3 regions of the Mesorhizobium sp. M0772 genome follow, and region 2 is predicted to be linked to each of the others. Evidence: riboswitches for the same ligand, from Rfam matches in the RefSeq annotation. Region 2 holds a riboswitch; each other region holds the start of a gene.
The links. A riboswitch is a leader RNA that binds a small molecule or an ion and turns the genes downstream of it on or off. The one in region 2 is predicted to bind cobalamin.

Region 1: another riboswitch for cobalamin. It lies ahead of NKI06_RS05795 (CbtB domain-containing protein); the one in region 2 lies ahead of NKI06_RS05325 (aromatic ring-hydroxylating oxygenase subunit alpha).
Region 3: another riboswitch for cobalamin. It lies ahead of NKI06_RS05565 (DUF1636 family protein); the one in region 2 lies ahead of NKI06_RS05325 (aromatic ring-hydroxylating oxygenase subunit alpha).

Annotation. Positions count from the first base shown of each region.
Region 1 is NZ_JAMYPB010000006.1:47,722-54,379, forward strand. It holds gene NKI06_RS05780 (MFS transporter) at 109-1,308, shown strand; gene NKI06_RS05785 (aromatic ring-hydroxylating oxygenase subunit alpha) at 1,309-2,472, opposite strand; gene NKI06_RS05790 (gamma-glutamylcyclotransferase) at 2,608-3,300, shown strand; cobalamin riboswitch at 3,368-3,563, shown strand; gene NKI06_RS05795 (CbtB domain-containing protein) at 3,600-3,779, shown strand; gene NKI06_RS05800 (CbtA family protein) at 3,795-4,598, shown strand; gene cobU (bifunctional adenosylcobinamide kinase/adenosylcobinamide-phosphate guanylyltransferase) at 4,591-5,103, shown strand; gene cobO (cob(I)yrinic acid a,c-diamide adenosyltransferase) at 5,105-5,719, shown strand; gene NKI06_RS05815 (hypothetical protein) at 5,744-6,058, shown strand; gene cbiB (adenosylcobinamide-phosphate synthase CbiB) at 6,073-6,658, opposite strand, start outside.
Region 2 is NZ_JAMYPB010000005.1:132,975-139,632, reverse strand. It holds gene NKI06_RS05335 (PqqD family protein) at 89-511, opposite strand; gene NKI06_RS05330 (FAD-binding oxidoreductase) at 674-1,774, opposite strand; gene NKI06_RS05325 (aromatic ring-hydroxylating oxygenase subunit alpha) at 1,812-3,059, opposite strand; cobalamin riboswitch at 3,177-3,378, opposite strand; gene NKI06_RS05320 (DUF680 domain-containing protein) at 3,878-4,084, shown strand; gene NKI06_RS05315 (DUF680 domain-containing protein) at 4,151-4,354, shown strand; gene NKI06_RS05310 (DUF680 domain-containing protein) at 4,426-4,659, shown strand; gene NKI06_RS05305 (ABC transporter ATP-binding protein) at 4,733-5,845, opposite strand; gene bglA (beta-galactosidase BglA) at 5,912-6,658, opposite strand, start outside.
Region 3 is NZ_JAMYPB010000006.1:3,318-9,975, reverse strand. It holds gene NKI06_RS05595 (NADH-quinone oxidoreductase subunit D) at 1-17, opposite strand, end outside; gene NKI06_RS05590 (hypothetical protein) at 19-372, opposite strand; gene NKI06_RS05585 (NADH-quinone oxidoreductase subunit C) at 383-985, opposite strand; gene NKI06_RS05580 (NuoB/complex I 20 kDa subunit family protein) at 990-1,571, opposite strand; gene NKI06_RS05575 (NADH-quinone oxidoreductase subunit A) at 1,562-1,927, opposite strand; gene NKI06_RS05570 (winged helix-turn-helix domain-containing protein) at 2,255-3,457, shown strand; cobalamin riboswitch at 3,487-3,691, shown strand; gene NKI06_RS05565 (DUF1636 family protein) at 3,730-4,155, shown strand; gene cobW (cobalamin biosynthesis protein CobW) at 4,158-5,210, shown strand; gene cobN (cobaltochelatase subunit CobN) at 5,229-6,658, shown strand, end outside.

The DNA.
Region 1 (6,658 bases), on a different contig from region 2:
GAAAGCCTTTGGCCGAATTCGCTTTTTGCCGGGAAGGGGTCGGTTTCCTGTTACCGGCGGAGGAAGCGCCAGCGCAGATTTGGGCTGCGAGTCTGATTTGGGGATCAAATGTCCACCCATGTGCGCCATCCGATCTGGCTGCCAGCCCTGCGTCCGGCGGATGCGCGCACCTTTGCCTCGCTCTATGCGGTCGAATCCTTCGCCCGTGCCACGGTGTCGAGCGTCATCCCGATCCAGGCTTATGAGATTCTGCACAACGAGCAGATCGTCTCGATCCTCTACACCATCGTGGCGCTGCTCGGCCTGTCGGTGACCTTGTTCATGCCGATGCTGATCCGCAGGTTTGACCGGCGCTGGGTCTATACCGCCGGCGCCTGCCTGCTGGCGATGGGCTCGCTGTTCTTCGTCACCCACACGCTTGCCGGGCAACTGGCAGGCATGCTGTGCCGCGTGATGGGGGCGAGCGCCCTGTCGATCACGCTCAACCTCTACATCATGGACCACATCCGCAAGACCGATTTCATGCAGGCCGAATCGCTGCGCATGGCGTGGTCGATGCTGGCCTGGACCGGCGGGCCGACACTCGGCATCTTCCTCTACACACGCTACGGCATCTATGCCGCGCATGGCGCGGTCGCGGTGTTTGCGTTGGCCTTGCTGGCGCTGTTCTGGACCTACAGGCTGGGCGACAACCGGTCGATCCGGCCGGGCAAGACACGGCCGGCCAATCCGCTGGCCAATATCGGCCGCTTCGTAGCACAACCCAGGCTCAGGCTGGCCTGGCTGATCGCCTTCGGCCGCTCCTGCTTCTGGACGACGTTCTTCGTCTACGGGCCGCTGTTCATGGTGATTACCGGCGAGGGCAAGCTTGCCGGCGGCCTGCTGGTTTCGGCCGGCAACGCGCTGTTGTTCATGGCGATCTTCTGGGGCAAAGCGGGAAAACGCTTCGGCGGCCGGCGCACCATGACCTTCGCCTATTTCGCGATGTCGGCGACGCTGCTTGCGGCGGGCGCGGTCGGCACTACCGCGCCGCTGCTTACGGGCTTTTTCCTGCTCTGCGGCGCCTTCTTCACCATCGCGCTCGATGCACTGGGCTCGACCGCCTTCATGCGCTCGGTGCGGTCCTATGAGCGGGCGCAGATGGCCGCGGTCTACCGCACCTATCTCGACTTTTCCGAGCTGACGCCGCCGCTGGTTTATTCGGTGGTGCTGGCGTTTTTCGGCCTCGGCTCGGTGTTCGTGACGCTGGGCATTCTGGCCGCGGTTTGCGGCTTTATCACCTGGCGCTATCTGCCGAAGTCGCTTTGATCAGGAGGCCGCATGCCGCTCGCGCACCCAGTTGTGGAAGCGATGCAGATCATACTCCTCCGGCATCAGCACGCCGGCCGCGTGACGCATCGAGCGCAGGCCTTTCTGGTTGACCTCGCAGATCGCGGCATCCTCCTCCAGCACCTGGGTACCGAAGGCGACGACATTGTCGATGTCGGTCTCGGCGAGCGCCTCGGGCGCGAACAGCCATTCGGCGGTGAGTTCGGCCTGTTCGGGACCGAGCGGCATCAGTCGCACCGTCCTGACATAATCGACATGGCCGACGATGAACATCGAGGGCAGGCTGGTGGCATAGGTCTGTCCGGCCGCACTCTCTGCCGGCGTCAGGCCCGGGAAGACCGGGCCATGGGCATGTCCGTCGCGCGACCAGGTCTCGGCGCCGGCGCGCAGGCCACCCGAAAACTCCGGTGCGTCATTGTCGGCATGGCGGACCCAGTCGGGGTCGTCGTGCCGGCTCATCAGGCCGCGGCCGTATATCGGCACCAGCCGAGACAGGTCCTTGTGGACGCCCGGGCAATGCAGGCACTCGTTGAAGTTTTCCCAGAAGATCTTCCAGTTGCAGTTCATCACCTTGCGCAGGACATGGCCTGATACCAGCGTTTCCAGCGGCCAGTTGGCGAGGTCGCCGGATGCGGGATCGAAGGAGGTCCCGGCGGCGCCGGCCGCAGCCTGCTGAAGGTTCACAAAGACAAAACCGCGCCACACCGACAGCGCCACCCGGTAGAGCGGATGATCGGCCTTGTCGAAACCATCTGGCAGCGATTTCGAGGGAACGCGCACGAGATCGCCGCGCAGCGAGTAGGACCAGGCGTGGTAGGGGCAAGTGATGAGCCGCGCTTTCAGCCGGCCCTCGCTTTCCTGGCAAAGCTGCGAGCCGCGATGCCGGCAGGTGTTGTGGAAGGCGCGCAACTCGCCGGTGTCGTCGCGCAGCACGACGATTTCCTGCGTGCCGACGCGGAATGTCCTGAATGCCAAAGGCTGGGCAAGATCGGCCTCGCGGCAGACGAGCAGCCAGCTTTTGTACCAGATGGCCTCGAGATCGCGCTGGTAAGCCTCGCTATCCCAATAGGCCGATGACGGTAGCGTCGGTTCGGCCCGGCTCAGGCCGTTATAGGGGTCGCGCTCGCTCGGGTTGGGATGCATGGCTGGCTTCCTATGAAGCGTCAGCCGACACCCCGGCAAATCGTTTGTCAATCAGAGTGCCGCATTGCCGGTTGCAGGCGCGGCGCATAATCATGTCGTGGACATGGGACATTCGGAATTGGGGGGATTCGGAACGTGGCCGCACGACAGATGTCGCTTACGCCGGAGCTGGTCGCGCGCTGCTGGCGCGAGATCAGGGACCCCGGGCCTGATCCGGACGCGATGCATCTCGATGAAGCCGACTATGACGCGCTTCTGGATGAATTGCAGGTCGAACTCCCGGATAGCGAACCGCTATGGCTGTTCGGCTATGGATCGCTGATCTGGAAACCGGAAATAGATTATGTCGAGGACCGCGTTGCGCTGGCGCGCGGCTGGCATCGGTCCTTTTGCATGAACATGACGCGCTGGCGCGGCACCAAGGTCAGCCCCGGCCTGATGATGGCGCTGGACCGTGGCGGACAATGCAAGGGCGTCGCCTTTCGGCTGACCGACAATAACCGGCGCGAGCAGTTGGGCCGGCTTTTCCGGCGCGAAGTCACGCTGAAGCCGACAAGCTACCGGCCGCGCATGCTGAAGCTTGCAAGCGAGGCCGGACCGCTCAGGGCATTGGCCTTCGTGATCAACCGCAACGGCCTGACCTATTCCGGCCCGCTCGACGAGGGCAAGGTCGTCGAAAGGCTGGCCACGTCCTGCGGGCACTGGGGGTCGGGCGCCGACTATCTCTACAACACGGTGAAAAACCTTGAAGAGCGCGGCATTCATGATCGCCATCTGTGGCGGCTGCAGCGGCTGGTTGCCGAACGGATCACCGCGTTGAACCCGTAACGCCGCATGGCGCATTCGCGCTGTTGGCCGGCGGAATTTGGTTTGCCGGATGCGGCCGTTTCAGCCTATAGTCATGCATGTCGTCGGTTCCGTTAGGGACCAAGAGGGAATGCGGTGAGGGCTGACTTGTTGCCCAATGCCGTGGCTGCCCCCGCAACTGTGTGCGGTAGTCCTCTCCAAGCCACTGGGGATTTTTTCTTCGGGAAGGTGGGGAAGGGCGCTGATCCGCGAGCCAGGAGACCTGCCGGCGACAGGGAACTGACTTCGATGCCCTCGGGTGGAGGGCGAAAGGACAAGATATGAATTCCGCTTCCGTCTCCCTCGGCGCTTCCGTCTCCTCGCAGTCGCGCTTCATGCAGCTCGTGCTTAGCGCGTTTCTGGGCATTTTCGTCGTCGGCGTTGTCGGTTTCTCGCACATCGATGCGGTCCACAATGCGGCGCACGACTATCGCCATTCGATGGCGTTTCCCTGCCACTGACGAGGATCTGACATCATGAACCTGTTTCGCAACGTCGTGTTCATCGCGGCGATCGCAGGGCTCGTGGCCGGTGTCGCTCTCGCCTGCATGCAGGCCTACGCCACCGTGCCGCTGATCCTCAAGGCGGAGGTCTACGAAAAGGCTGGTGGCGGCCACGAGCATCAGCATGCCGCGGTGCCCGCCGCCAACGCTACGGACACCAATGCCATGAGCACCGCCGCGCCGGCGGAAAATGCGGTGAGCAGCGCAACACCGGCTGAAGCAGCCGCGCCGGCGGAGGACGAAGGCTGGGCGCCGGCCGACGGCTTCGAGCGCTTCGCCTTCAGTGTCGTCGCCAATATCGTCACCGGCATCGGCTTCGCGCTGGTCCTGGTGGCGGTTTCCGAGTTCGCCGGTGGCATCGGCAGCTGGCGCCAGGGCGTGTTCTGGGGTCTGGCCGGCTTTGCCGTTTTCACGCTGGCGCCGGGACTCGGCCTGCCGCCGGAACTGCCGGCAATGCCGGCGGCCGATCTCATGCAGCGCCAGATCTGGTGGTGGGCAACGGTGATGGCAACGGCGATCGGTCTTGCCCTTATCACCTTCCGCACGTCGGCGCCCCTGACCGTGCTCGCCGTCGTCCTGATCGTCGCCCCGCATATTGTCGGCGCGCCGCAGCCTGACAGTTTTGTAACGCCGATCCCGGAGGGCCTGCATCATCAGTTCGTGGTGGCGGTGACGCTGACCAATCTGGTGTTCTGGGTGGTGCTCGGCGCGGTTGTCGGCATAGTGCGCGCGCGCTTCACCGGCACCGCGACCAGCCTGCGCGACACCTTTGCCTGATCGCAGTTTGACCTTCATCATCGGCGGTGCGCGCTCCGGCAAGAGCGTGCATGCCGAAAGTTTGGCGACGGCGTTGCCGCCGCCATGGGCTTATATCGCCACCGCGCAAGCCTATGACGGCGAAATGCGCGAGCGCATCGCGCAGCACCGCTCGCGCCGCGGCGAGGGATGGGCGACCATCGATGCCCCGCTTGATCTTGCAGGTGCGATCGAGGCATTGCCGGACAACCAGCCGGTGCTTGTCGACTGCCTGACGCTGTGGCTGACCAATCATATGCTGGCCGATCATGATCTGGAGGGGGAGTGCCGGCGGCTGGCCGATGTGCTTTCGCGGCCGCGCGGACCGTGGTTCGTGGTCTCCAACGAAGTCGGACAAGGCATTGTGCCCGACAATGCGCTGGCACGCCGGTTCCGCGATGCCGCCGGCCGGCTCAACCAGCAGATCGCGGTCGTAGCTGATATGGTGCTTCTGATGGTGGCGGGGCTGCCGCTCAAGGTGAAATGAGATGACCGATATCGACACAAAAGACGAAGAGCGCCATCGCGCCAAGATGGCCAAGCGCAAGGCGGTGCAGGACGCCGAGGTCGCGGAAAAGACGGTCGAGAAGGGGCTGCTGATCGTCAACACCGGACCCGGCAAGGGCAAGACCACGGCTGCCTTCGGGCTGGCGCTGCGCATGCTCGGCTATGGCAAGCGCGTCGGCGTCGTCCAGTTCATCAAGGGCAAATGGCACACCGGCGAAAAGGACGCCTTCGCGGCGTTCGGCGACCGTGTCGTCTGGCACACGATGGGCGAGGGTTTCACCTGGGAGACGCAGGATCTGAAGCGCGACATTGCGGCGGCCGAAGCCGCCTGGGCCAAGGCGCTGGAGCTGATCGCCGACCCCTCTGTCAGCCTTGTCGTCCTCGATGAGCTCAACATTGCGCTGCGCTACGACTATCTCGATCTCGACAAGGTGGTCGCGGCGCTGAAGGCGCGGCGCGAAGGCCTGCATGTCGTCGTAACCGGCCGCAATGCCAAGCCGGCGCTGGTCGAGGCGGCCGACCTCGTCACCGAGATGGGCGTGACCAAACACCATTTTTCCGCAGGCGTTAAGGCGCAGCAGGGAATCGAGTTTTGAGGGTCTAACTTCGGGAGATGACCGTTGGAACAAGCGGTAATTGTCTATCTTCTTCTGAGCGGCGGTCAGTTCGGGGCGCCGGAAGAGCGGCAATCGGTCCAAGTTCTGGAGGATCGGTTGGAACAAGCTGTTTCGAATGCGCATGTCGGCGAATTTGATGGCGACGAGTTTGGCGAGGGCAAATGCACCCTCTATCTGTACGGGCCAGACGCCGAGAAGCTTTTCCTTGTGATTGAGCCTGTGCTGAAATCCTCGGCAGTGGCCGCCGGCGGTTACGCGATCAAAAGATTTGGCGCGGCGGTGGATTCAAACGCCAAGGAAGTCCGTGTCTCTTGGTGAGTCAGGCGGCGCATCTACTGCGAGATCAAAACATCCAGGTAGATGACGACCGCGGAGAGCAATCCAAACAGCGCGATCAGCAGATAGTCTGCTATCTGGTGAAGTTTCAGCGCCCGCCGGATGTCGGTGCTGTCGGCCTCGCGGCGGCCGCCTTCGCCCATATAGGCGTCCTCGACGATGACGCCGCCATAGCTGCGCGGGCCGGCGAGCGCCAGGCCGAGTGCGCCGGCCATTGCCGCTTCCGGCCAGCCGGCATTGGGCGAGCGGTGCTTTTTGGCGTCGCGCCGCACTGCTTGCCAGGCGTTGCGGGGATCGGCGCCGTCAACGAGAAAGGCGGCGGCAACGATCAGCAACGCGGTCAGCCGGGACGCCGGCAGGTTGATCCAGTCGTCGAAGAGTGCCGCCGCGCGGCCGAAGGCCTCGTGGTGCGGGGTGCGGTGGCCGATCATCGAATCGGCGGTGTTGGCGGCCTTGTAGGCGACGCCGCCGGCCAGACCGCAGACACCTGTCCAGAAGGCGGGCGCAACGATGCCGTCGGAGAAATTCTCGGCCAGGCTTTCGATGGCGGCGCGGCTGACGCCGGCATGGTCGAGCTTCTCT
Region 2 (6,658 bases):
CCGGTTTTGAGACGACGACATGCATAAAATCAAAGATCTAAACCGCGTCGCCTGAGTCCGTCAAACGCGACGCGCTTTAGGGAAACGATTATGCCTGTTTCACCGCCGGCCAGCCGAGAGGTTCCTCGACCTCATGGATCGGGTCGACAATGATGAGATCGGCAAGGTCGTCATGGACATCGACCTTGAGCGGCTCATTGCTGGCAGCAAGCGCAGCCGACAGCTCGCCCGAAAGCGGTTGTGCCGGTGTTTCGGCTGGCGCAAGCAACCCGAAATCGAGCAGTCGGGCAACGAAGCTTTCGAGGTCGGCTAGGCTTATTTTTGCGGCGCCCGCGGCAGCTCCGACCAGCGCTTCAGTGGCGACGCCGGACGACAAAGCCTGCCAGACCCGGCTGCCGGAATCGGAAAAGCCGAAATACTTACCGTTCGAAAGATCGAGAACGACGGCTTCGCCATCGAATGATTCGAAAACGATGTCCTTGCTTGCGACCGCGTAGACCCGCTGTTGCATCGCTCTGTCCCCCGTTCCATGCGCCCATGAAGGGATGCGCCGGTTTCACGGTCTGCCCAGCCCTTCCTAAGTGCGTCTAAATCACTCGGCCTATGCTTGGCAAGACAAAGACCCGCGAACACAACGCTTGCGTCGGCGACCATTGCGGCGAAGTCGACCGGCTCAAGCCTCGATTTCGAGCGCCGACAACGGTTTCGAGCAGCAGGCAAGGATAAAACCGTCGTCGATCTCGTGGTCGAGGATGCCGCCATTGTGGCTCATCTCGACTTCGCCGGAGACCTTCTTCACCTTGCAGGTGCCGCACAGGCCGAACTCGCAGGCGGCGGGTATCCGCACGCCCGAGCTGCGCGCCGTCTGCAGCACGGTCTGGCCGGCAACGCAGCCGGCGTCGACCTCCGAAAGCGAGAAGCGGATCGGCGTCACAGCCTCGACAGGTGCAACAGCACCGTCTTCAGCGGGTGAAGCAAACGGCGCCGGGATTTCCTCCACCACGGGCGCGGCAAAGCTCTCCTGATGGTATTTCGTCATATCGAAGCCGGCGGCCTCCAGCATGCCGCGCACGGCGCGCATGAACGGATCGGGGCCGCAGCAGAAGATTTCGCGCTCGCGGAAATCCGGAGCCAGCAAGGGCAGCCGGATCGCGTCGATGCGCCCCATATGACCGTACCAGCCCTCGCGGCTGGAACGTTCCTCGATCATGAAGCCGAGCGACAGGCCGGGCATATGGCCGCCGAGCAGTTCGAGTTCCTTGCGGAAGATGATCTCTTCGGCACGCCGCGCGCAGTTGACGAAACCGACATCGGTCCATGGCGCGCAGTCGTTCAGCCAGCGCAGCATCGACATCATCGGCGTCACGCCGGAGCCAGCCGAAATGAACAGGTATTTGGCCGCCGGGTGGCTGTGCAACGAGAAGTCGCCCGCCGGTCCATAGGCCTTGACGTGCGAGCCGGGCATCAGATGGTCGAACATCCAGCGCGTGCCGATGCTGCCGGCCTGCGCCTTGACCGTCACCGCGATCGAAAACGGCCGCGACGGCGACGACGACAGCGTGTAGGTGCGCATCAGCGGCCCGTCCGGTGTCGGCAGTTCCAGCGTCAGGAACTGGCCCGGCTTGTAGCGGAACCAGGTCTGGTTGTCGGAGCGGAAGGTGAAGGTCTTGACGTCAGGCGCCTCGTCGCTGACGCCGATCACTTCCAGCACCTGCAGCCTATCGTTCCACGGCGCCATCTGGTCGAGATGGCGATAGAGCCCAAGATCCGTCATCGCATTCATCCTCTGGTCCCTCTTCGCCTGCTCCAGCTCACGCGACGCTGCGCAGCGCCGGCCGGCCGCCTTCGGCAAGGCGCGGGCCGATGAAGGCCGCGTACCATTCGACGAACTGGATCACGCCGCCCTCATGCAGCTCCGAATAGGGGCCGGGCTCATAGGCCGGGGACAGGATGCCGAAGGCGTTCTCCTCGACGATGCGGCGGTCCTGGTCGTTGGTCTCGGTCCAGACATGGGTCAGTTCTTCAAGGTTGTAGTCGACGCCCTCGACCGCATCCTTGTGCACCAGCCACTTGGTCGTCACCGCGGTTTGCGTGGCGCTGATCGGCAGCACCCGGAAGGTGACCGCATGGTCGATCAGGATGTGGTTCCAGGTCGTCGGATAGTGGTAGTGCATCAAGGTGCCGATGCGGTCGGCGGCAACAGTGTCGGACAGGTTCTTCGTCACCGCGCGCTTTCCCGACATCGTGTAGCTGACGGCATCGCGCAGCAGCGGCGCGCGGGTGGCGCGGTATTGCCCGGCCGGATCGATGCGGAACTTGCTCGGCAGGCCCGCCGCCTCGCATTTCGCCCAGTGCGCCAGCATCTCCGGATCGCTGTCGGCGCCCTGCACGCCGGTCACCGTCGGCGCTTCGGGGAATGTCTTGCACAGCTCCGGATGATTGCCGGCGCAGTGATAGCATTCGCGGTTGTTTTCCCAGACCAGCTTCCAGTTGCCCTTCTCGATGATGGTGCTCTCGAAGGCGACCTTGGCTTCATTCAGCCGGTGCGGCTTGAGGTAGGGCTCTATCATGGCGCGCATCGGCGCAAAGTCGGCAGGTTCTTTCGCCAGGCAGATGAAGATGTAGCCGCCGACGCTCTCGCAGGCGACGGGCTTCAGGCCGAACTGGCTCTTGTCGAAACCGTCGGCCATCTGGCGGGCAAACAGCAGCCGGCCGTCAAGCTCGTAGGTCCACTGGTGATAAGGGCAGACAAGCTTTGCCGCCATGCCCTTCTCAGTGTTGCAGACACGGCTGCCGCGATGGCGGCAGGAATTGTGAAAGGCGTTGATGTTGCCCTTCTGGTCGCGGACCAGCACCACCGGATAATCGCCGATCTGCACGGTGATATAGCTGCCGGGCTTCGGCAGTTCGCAATCATGGCCGATGAACAGCCAGTCGCGATACCAGATAAGCTCCATGTCGAGCTTGAAATAGTCCGGGTCGGTGTAGAAGGGCTGTTCCAGCGAAAAGCCTTGCTTGCGGCCGTTCAGGAGCCTCAGCATGTCGTTGCGCGTATCCATAGTTCTGTCCTCGTGGTTTAAGGACTGAACTTGGTGGTGATGGAGGAAGGATCGGACGCAGGCCGGCGCGGCGCCGGACATGCACTATCCACCTCTTGACCGCCCACCGCGATCAGTCGAGTCTAGGCATCTCGGGCTGGTTTCCGGGCTCTGGAGTTGTCCTTGCGGACCATCGCGACACCTTCCCAGGCTCTTGCCCAGTGGTCTCCCGTTGCGACTTGAACTCCACCACCGTTGCGGGGGCAGCGCCGGATTCTGACCGGCTTCCCAATTCTCCGCTGCGTCGTCACGAAGCGGCACCTGAGATGCGATCATCTAATCACGGCAGCGATCGCGACGTCGGCATGAAAGCGACATCATATCCATGCGGCGCGACACGCGCGGCTTACGCCCCCCGCCCCCGGTCAAAGAGCTGAGACGTTTCTTGCGACGCCATCATCGCCGTTTCGAATCGCTGCCGATCCAGTTCGATCGCGGGCAAAAATGGCTCAACGGTATCGAAAAGTTACTATTAGCAATCTCTAATCGAACCGAACGGTTCGTTTCTGTTGACAATGCGTGCAGGACGGTGTGGACGACGGCCCGGAAACCGACGTCGGAGCGAACCACTCGGTTCGGCATAAGCGACTGAAAACAATGCGATAAATGACCATAGAGGAACTTCCTGGCACAATTTCAAGGTGCAGGACCGTGGTCCACACGGAACAACTTCGTGATTGGAAACCAGCCTATGGCTTTCCCACATCGGGGCTGTCCGATCGACGCGAATTCCTCCCAAGACACGCCGCTAGACGGACAGACAAACTGGAGTCCTAAAAATGAAAAAGATCATCCTCACTGCCGCAGCCGTTTTGGCGATCACCGGCAGCGCCTTCGCCGGTAGCGACAATTACGGTTCCAATGGTGCGAACCAGCCAGCCGTCTCGGTCGACAGCTCGTATACGGCTTCCATTCAGAAGCCGGCGCACGCTGACAAGCAGCCTGTCGTTCAGGGCGCCGACCGCGACCTCTACGGCAATCGCTGATCCCGACCAAAGAAGGGCGGCTAACCCGTCGCTCTCGGGATCCCAAAAAATTCAGGAGTATTTGAAATGAAAAAGATCATCCTTGCTGCCGCCGCCGTTTTGGCCATCTCCGGCAGCGCTTTCGCCGGCAGCGACAACTACGGTTCGAACGGCGCCAACCAGCCTGCGATTACGTCGACCGATAGTGGCCATACGGCTTCGGTTGAGAAGTCGGCTCCAGCCGAGCAGGCGCCTGCCCACGGTGCCGACCGTAACCTTTTCGGCCGCTAAAAGCCGGTTTCCAGCACGTGGCGGGCTTATCCGCTGCAGCTGGCGGCATCAGAAAAATTCAGGAGACTAAAATGAAGAAGATCGTTCTTGCCACCGCAGCCGTTCTGGCTGTTTCGAGCGCTGCCTTTGCCGGCAGCGACAATTATGGCTCCAATGGCGCCAACCAGCCGGCCGCTGCCGTCGACACCACCCGCACTTCGTCGACCGGCACCAACTCGGCGGTCTACAAGCTGCTGAACTCGTCGAACGACCAACAGAAGTTCGTTCCTCAGAGCAGCGACAGGGATCGGTTCGGCAACAACTAACAGCCGAAGCTTAAAAAAAGAGCGGCGGGCCGGGCCCGCCGCTCTTTTTTCATGCCTGTACGACGCAGCTATCTCAAGCCGCCTTCACTTCCACCGGCTTGAGCGAGAAGGAGTGCCCATCGGCGTCGAAGATGTGCAGGTCCCCGGCATCCGCGGTCAGTCGCAGCTTTGCCCCGCGCTTGACCTCGACATTGCCGGGCAGCTTGGTCACCAACGGCAGGTCAGCGCGGCCGATATCGACATAGACAAGCTGCACCTCGCCGAGTTGCTCGACATAGTCCACCACGCCCTCGAAAAGATATTCCGCGCCGGTGGCGGCCGACAGATCCTCCGGCCGCACGCCGAAGCTGACTGCCGCACCCTTTGCTGACGCCGGCGTTGCGATCGGCACCGTTGCCTTGCGGCCGCCGACATGGCTGACGATTGTCGGGTTGCCCGTCCTGTCGATTGTCGCCGGCAGGATGTTCATGGCCGGCGAGCCGATGAACTGGGCAACGAACAGATTGCCGGGCTTCTTGTAGAGGTCCATCGGCGTGCCGACCTGCTCGATATGGCCATCCTTCAGCACGACGATGCGGTCGGCGAGCGTCATCGCTTCGACCTGATCGTGGGTGACGTAGATCATGGTCGTGGCAGGCATCGATTCCTTGAGCTTGGCGATCTCGATGCGGGTCGCGACGCGCAGCGCCGCGTCGAGATTCGACAGCGGCTCGTCGAACAGGAACACTTTCGGATTGCGCACGATGGCGCGACCGATGGCGACACGCTGGCGCTGGCCGCCCGACATCGCCTTGGGCAGGCGGTCGAGATATTTGGTCAGCTGCAGGATTTCGGCGGCCTGCCGCACCCGCTTGTCGATCTCGGCCTTGCTTTCCTTGCCGATCTTCATCGAGAAGGCCATGTTGTCGTAGACGGTCATGTGCGGATAGAGCGCATAGGACTGGAACACCATGGCAATGCCGCGCTTGGAAGGCGGCACGTCGTTCACCACCTCGCCGGCGATCTTCAGCTCGCCGGAGGTGATCTCCTCAAGCCCGGCGATGGACCGCAGCAAGGTCGACTTGCCGCAACCCGACGGGCCGACGAAGACGATGAACTCGCCCGACTTTATGTCGAGGTCGATGCCGTGGAGAATGTGCAGATTGCCGTATGATTTCTTCACCTGTCTCAGCGTGACATCGGCCATAATTTCCTCCCAGTGATTTCCCTAGAGAACCTGGATTTCCTCAAAAAATCCAGTTTCGTCAAAAACTCAGTCGATGCGCCCGAACCAGGCGCCGTAGCCGCCGAGGCGGATGGAACCTGTGCCGGATTGTCCCGAAAAACCGTGCCCGGCCAATGGCAGCAGCGCCTGACCACCGAGATCGACCTCGGCCGGCTTGCTGGCCAGATTGAAGACGCAGACGATCTGCTCATTGCCCTCACGGCGAGTGAAGGCGACGGTGTCGCCCTCGCTTTCGATGAACTCGATGTCGCCTTTGGCCAGGGCCGGATGCTGGCGGCGGAAACCGAGAAAGCGCCGGTAGTGCTCGAGCAGCGAGGCCGCGTCGCCCTGCTGAACATTGACCGCTTGCGACAAGTGCTTGCCCGGCACCGGCAGCCAGGGCTTGGCCGTCGAAAAGCCGGCATTGCTGGCGGTTGCATCCCACACCATCGGCGTGCGGCAGCCGTCGCGGCCCTTGAATTCGGGCCAGAAGCGAATGCCGTAGGGGTCCTGCAGATCCTCGAACTGCAACTCGGCTTCGCCCAGCCCAAGCTCCTCTCCCTGATAGAGGCAGACCGAACCGCGCAGCGACATCAGCAGCGCCGAGATAACCTTCAGATAGGCGGCCGGGTCGGCCTCGTCGGCGGCCCAGCGCGAGGCCGGACGCATCACGTCGTGGTTGGAAAAGGCCCAGCACGACCAGCCGTCGCTGGCGACCTTGCCGAAGGCTTCCAGCACCTGGCGCACCTTGGCGGCGCTGATCTTTTCCGGCGCCAGGAAATCGAAGGAATAGCA
Region 3 (6,658 bases), on a different contig from region 2:
ACGGAGTGCTCGGTCATGCTAGATTCCAAGCCTTTCCTTGGCTGACGGCGTCAGTTCCATGAAGCGGACCGTCTGCGGCCCGGCCACATATTCTTTTGCTCTCTGCTCGCATTGCTCAATGGTCTCGTTGGAAGGCTGGAGATCGGCCAGCTCTCCAGCATCGCGCAAGGCGTTCAAAATCTGGTCCAATTCAATCTGCATCGCAGGCTTGATACGAAATATCGTCGGGCAGTTCTTCACCGTGTCGTTCGCCACGACAGCTCGCGCCGCCGAATAGCAATCCACTCCAGCTACTTTGCAGTCGTTCGCAAAAGCATTCTGCAAGCCGGCACAGCAAAACAGGCTTAGTAGCGCTACGCGGATCATCGCCACGCCGCCGCCCCTACTGTTTCGCCTTCTCATCGCCCGGCAGGACGTAGTCCGTCCCTTCCCATGGCGAGAGAAAATCGAAGTTCCTGAATTCCTGCTTCAATTCCACCGGCTCGTAGATCACGCGCTTGGCTTCGTCGTCGTAGCGCACCTCGACGAAACCTGTCAGCGGGAAGTCCTTGCGCAGGGGATGGCCCTCGAAGCCGTAATCCGTGAGGATGCGGCGCAGGTCCGGATGGCCGGAGAACAGCACGCCATAGAGATCGTAGGCTTCGCGCTCATACCAGTCGGCGCCGGGATAGACAGCGGTGAGCGACGGCACCAGCGTCTCTTCGTCGGCCTGCACCTTGATGCGGATGCGCAAATTCTGCTTCGGCGACAGCAGATGATAGACGACATCGAAACGCTTGACGCGCGACGGGTAGTCGGCGCCGCAGATATCGATGATCGAAATGAACTGGCAACCCGAATCGTCACGCAGGAAGCTTGTCACCTCGATCAGATTGTCTGTAGCAACCGAGATCGTCAGTTCGCCATAGGCAAGCACTGCATCGGTGACGCGGCCCGGCAGCTTTTCGCCGAGATAGGTCGACAGTTCGCTCAGGGATGCGGCCATGGGTCTACCGTTCGATCGTGCCGGTGCGGCGGATCTTCTTCTGCAGGAGAAGAATGCCGTAGAGCAGCGCTTCGGCGCTTGGCGGGCAGCCGGGCACATAGATGTCGACCGGCACGATGCGGTCGCAGCCGCGCACCACCGAATAGGAATAGTGATAATAGCCGCCGCCATTGGCGCAGGAGCCCATCGAGATGACGTAGCGCGGCTCCGGCATCTGGTCGTACACCTTGCGCAAAGCCGGGGCCATCTTGTTGGTCAGCGTTCCCGCCACGATCATGATGTCGGACTGGCGCGGCGACGCGCGAGGAGCCACGCCAAACCTTTCAGAATCATAGCGCGGCATCGAGGTGTGGATCATCTCGACGGCACAGCAGGCGAGACCGAAGGTCATGAACATCAGCGAGCCGCTGCGTGCCCAGGTGATCAGCGCCTCGGTCGAGGTGACCAGAAAACCCTTGTCGGCCAGTTCATTGTTGATCTCGAGGAAGAACGGATCGTCGGAACCGACCGGACGTCCGGTATTGGGGTCGATCAGGCCTTTTGGCTTCGGCGCGACGAGCGTTCCGGAACTGTCGTTCAATCCCATTCCAGCGCTCCTTTTTTCCATTCATAGGCAAAGCCGATGGTCAGCACCGCCAAAAACACCATCATCGACCAGAAACCGAGCATGCCGATCTTCGAGAACGACACCGCCCACGGAAACAGGAAGGCCACTTCCAGATCGAAGATGATGAACAGGATCGACACCAGGTAGAAGCGGATGTCGAATTTCATCCGGGCATCGTCGAACGAGTTGAACCCGCACTCGTAGGCGGAAAGCTTCTCCGGATCGGGATTGCGATAAGCCACCAGGAACGGCGCGATGATAAGCGCCAGGCCTACAACCGCGGCCACGGCGATAAAGAGGACGATGGGCAGGTATGAACTGAGGAGTACGTTCATGCTCGGCTTTCCGTTGGCGGCCAATCCACTTTGATTACAGCAACCAACCCTAATGCGGAAGCGCGACAGTTTAACCGCTGAACCGTTTTAGGTGCCTTGCTGCAACGCGGCGAGGGTTAGCGCAGGGCTTTCAGCGAAGCAAGTCAAACCTTGTTCAAAAGACAGTGCTGGACGGCAGGCCGGGAAAAACTGGTCCGATCTCCTCCTGTTTGATTTCCTTCATCTTTCACTCCACTTTTGTCTCCTGACACATCTCCCGCCATTTGCCTGCTAGCATGACCGGAATCGCCGGCTAAAGTCGGGAAAAATGGTTCGAGGCAAGACACTTTGACGAAGGACAATATCTCACTCCCGACGGCCAGGCGCATCGCGCTCGCCGCGCAAGGATTTCTCGATCCCCGCCCGGTCGGCACGCCCGATCGCCGCCACCTCGCCCGCGTGCTGTCGCGCACCGGCCTGCTGCAGATCGATTCCGTCAGCGCCGTGGTGCGCGCCCACTATATGCCGCTCTATTCGCGCGTTGGCCCCTACCCGCTCACCCTGCTCGACAATGCCGCAATCACCCGCAAACGCACGGTGTTCGAATACTGGGCGCATGAGGCCTCGTTCCTGCCGGTCGAGACCTACCCACTGATGCGCTGGCGCATGCAGCGCGCTGAAAGCGGCGACGAAATGTATCTGGGCCTCGCCAAATGGGGCCGCGAGCACGGCGCCTATATCGAAGAGATCTACCGCGCGGTCGCCGAGCGCGGCCCGATTGCCGCTTCGGCACTGGAGGGCCAGAAAGGTTCGGGCGGCTGGTGGGGCTGGAGCCACGCCAAGCACGCCTTCGAATGGCTGTTTTGGGCCGGACGCATCACCACGGCGCACCGCCGTGGCTTCGAGCGTTTCTACGACCTGCCCGAGCGCGTGCTGCCGCAGGCGATCCTCGATCTGCCGGTGCCGGCGGCCGAGGACGCGCACCGCGAATTGCTGCGCATTTCCGCCCGCGCCCACGGCATCGCGACGTCGGGTGACCTGCGCGATTATTTCCGCTTGTCGCCAGCCGACATGAAGGGCCGGTTGGAGGAACTGGTTGAGATGGGCGAGTTGCTGCCGGTAAACGTCGAAGGCTGGGACAAGCCGGCTTACCTCTATAAGGACGCCCGCCTGCCGCGAAAGATCGAGGCCCGCGCGCTACTGGCGCCCTTCGATCCGGTGGTCTTCGAGCGCTCGCGCACCGAGCGCCTGTTCGATTTCAACTACCGCATCGAGATCTACACGCCGGCCGAAAAGCGCCAATATGGCTACTACGTGCTGCCCTTCCTGCTCGGCGACCGGATCGTCGCCCGCGTCGATCTCAAGGCCGACCGGCCTGCGAGTGTCTTACGCGTCCACGCCGCCTACGCCGAAGCAGGCGCACCGCCTGAGACAGCTGCCCAGCTGTTCGAGGAATTGAAGCAGATGCAGGGCTGGCTTGGCCTTGAGCGCATCGAAGTGACGCCGGCCGGCAATCTGGGGAAGCCTTTGGCCGACATCGCCATGTCGTAGCCGTGCGTTGACACCGCCGCCCGCAAAAGCCTAAATCCGCTGCAGACGGTCCCCTGCCCGCAACGGCAAGGGCCAAGAGGGAATGCGGTGCGGGATTTCGGTCCCAAATCCGCGGCTGTCCCCGCAACTGTAAGCGACGAGCCAAGGCCGAAAGCCACTGGGTAACACCGGGAAGGCGGCTAACCAAGGCGACGACCCGCGAGCCAGGAGACCTGCCGTCTGAGACAAAGTATCCGATCGCCTGGCGGGTTTCCGGGCAAGGAGCACGGTTTTTGGACCAGAACAGCAGTTTTTCGGCTGGCACAGCGGACATTGCGTCCGGGGACAACGACGCCCTGACCGGCGTGACCGTCATCGTCTGCGCCTCCTGCCGCGATGAGACCGGTTCCGACGCCCATCCGCGCGCCGGCGAATTGCTGGCTGAGGACACACGCCGCGCCGCTGCCGGCGATATCCGGGTCCGCACCGCCGAATGTCTCGGCAATTGCAAGCGCCGCCTCAGCGCCGCGATCCTGCGCGATGGCTGCTGGAGCTATGTGTTCGGCGACCTGACCGCGGCCAGCGGCGCCGACCTCGTCACCGGCGCAAAGCTCTTCGCGACTTCGACCGACGGTCTCATCCCGTGGCGCGGCCGGCCCGATAGCCTCAAGCGCGGCCTCGTTGCCCGCATCCCACCCCTCGATATGCTGAAGGACTGACGATGAACGTTTCAAACCCGACCGGCAATCTCTCCCGTGTTCCCTGCACCGTCGTCACCGGCTTTCTCGGCGCCGGCAAGACGACGCTGGTCCGCCATCTCCTGGAAAACGCCGGGGGCAAGCGCATTGCCATCATCGTCAACGAGTTCGGCGACATCGGCATCGACGGGGAAATCCTGAAAGGCTGCGGCATCGACACCTGCCCCGAGGAAAACATCGTCGAACTGGCCAATGGCTGCATCTGCTGTACAGTCGCCGACGATTTCGTGCCCGCCCTCGACAAGATCCTCGCGCTGACACCGAGGGTCGACCACATCCTGATCGAGACCTCGGGCCTCGCTCTGCCCAAGCCGCTGGTCCAGGCGTTCCAGTGGCCAAGCGTGAAGAGCCGGGTGACCGTCGATGGCGTCATCGCCGTGGTCGACGGCCCGGCGCTGGCCGGAGGCCGCGTCGCCAACGACATGGACGCGTTGCAGGCACAGCGCGCTCAGGACGAAACGCTCGACCACGACGATCCGGTCGAAGAAGTCTTCGAGGACCAGATCGCCTGCGCCGACCTGATCATCCTGTCGAAAAGCGATTTGATGGATTCAGCCGGTTCGGCCCGCGCCAACGCCATCATCAATGAGCATTCCGCTCGCGCGGTAAAAATCGTGCCGACTGCGCATGGCAAGGTCGACCCGTCGGTGCTGCTTGGCCTCGGTCTCGCCGTCGAAGACGACATCGAGAACCGCAAGTCGCATCACGACGGCGCTTTCGATCATGAGCATGACGATTTCGACACCTTCATCGTCGACATCCCCTCGATCGCCAATCCCGACGACCTGGCCAAGCGCGTCGCCACCGCCGCCGAACAGGAAAACGTGTTGCGTGTAAAAGGCTTCGTCGATGTCGGCGGCAAGCCGATGCGGCTTTTGCTGCAGGCCGTCGGCCCACGCGTCAACCATTACTATGACCGCGCCTGGACGGCCGAGGACGATCGCCGCTCGCGTCTCGTCGTCATTGGCCTGAAGGGGCTGAACCGTCCGGCGATCGAGCGTATACTCGCCGGTTGATCTCAGGCACGAGCCGCGATGCATATACTCGCCACGACCTCCGCCTCGCTCGACGATCTCGCCGAGCCAGTTGATCTCCGGCAGACGCCGGCGGATATCGTGGCGCTGTCCTTCACCGACAGCGACCTCGCCGGCCTCGCGGCGGCCTGGAAGGCCGATGCCGTCCGCCTGCCGTCGATGCGGCTGGCGGCGCTGCGCGACCTGCGCCATCCCATGTCCGTGGACCTCTGGATCGACAGCGTCGCCCGCCACGCCAAGGTGATTTTGGTGCGCATCCTCGGCGGCTACGACTGGTGGCGCTATGGCTGCGACCAGCTTGCCGCGACTGCCCGTGCGAACGGCATCAAGCTGGCGCTGCTGCCGGGCGAGAGCCACGACGAGGATCTCAGGCTGATCGAAGCCTCGACGCTGCCGCGCGAGGATCTGGACGGCCTGCTTGGTTATTTCCGCGAGGGTGGCCCGGAGAATATGACGGCGCTGGTGCAAAGATTGGCGGGGCTGGCGGGACGGGATGCGGGGGCGGCTGACCCGGTTAGCGTGCCGAAAGCTGGCTACTACGAGCCTGGCCGCGGCGTCGTAGGCAAGTTGAATTTTGCCGATGTCGGCGTTCCTTCACACCCCCCTCTGTCCTGCCGGACATCTCCCCCGCAAGGGGGGAGATCAGCCGTTACCAAAGGCGGCTCCTCTCCTGCTCCTTTGGAGATCTCCGCAAGGTCTGCGATTGGCGAAAACATTTATGAGAGCACAATCTGCCCCCTTGCGGGGGAGATGTCCGGCAGGACAGAGGGGGGTGGGCGGGAACTCGGCGCAGACAACATCAACCTTCCCATCATCCCCATCCTATTCTACCGCTCGATGCTGCTGGCCGCCGATGTCGCGCCAATCGATGCCCTCTTTGATGCACTCCGCCAGCGCGGCATGAGACCGATCCCGATCTTCGTCTCCAGCCTCAAAGACCCGACCTCCCTGGCCTTCGTCGGAACCGCGCTGGCCACGCTCAAGCCCACCGCCATCATCACCGCAACCGCCTTCGCTTCCGGCGCCGAACCCGGCGTCGAAACGCTCTTCGACCGCGCCGGCGTGCCTGTCTTCCAGGTCATCGTCGCCACCACCCGCCGCGACGTCTGGGACAACAACCAGCGCGGCCTGGCGCCCGCCGACCTCGCCATGCATGTCGTGCTGCCCGAACTCGACGGCCGCATCCTCGCCGGCGCGATTTCCTTCAAGGGCGAGAGCGAGACCGACCCGGCGCTCGGCCACCGCGCCTTCGCCAACCGGCCGGAACCGGATCGCGTGGCGCAAGTGGCGGACAGGCTAGCGGCGTTCACACGGTTGCAGCAGACGCCCCGCGCGACGCGTAAGTTGGCGATCCTCATTCCGGATTATCCGAGTGCGCCCGGCCGCACTGGCTATGCCGTGGGCCTGGATGTGCCGTCCAGCGTGCTGGC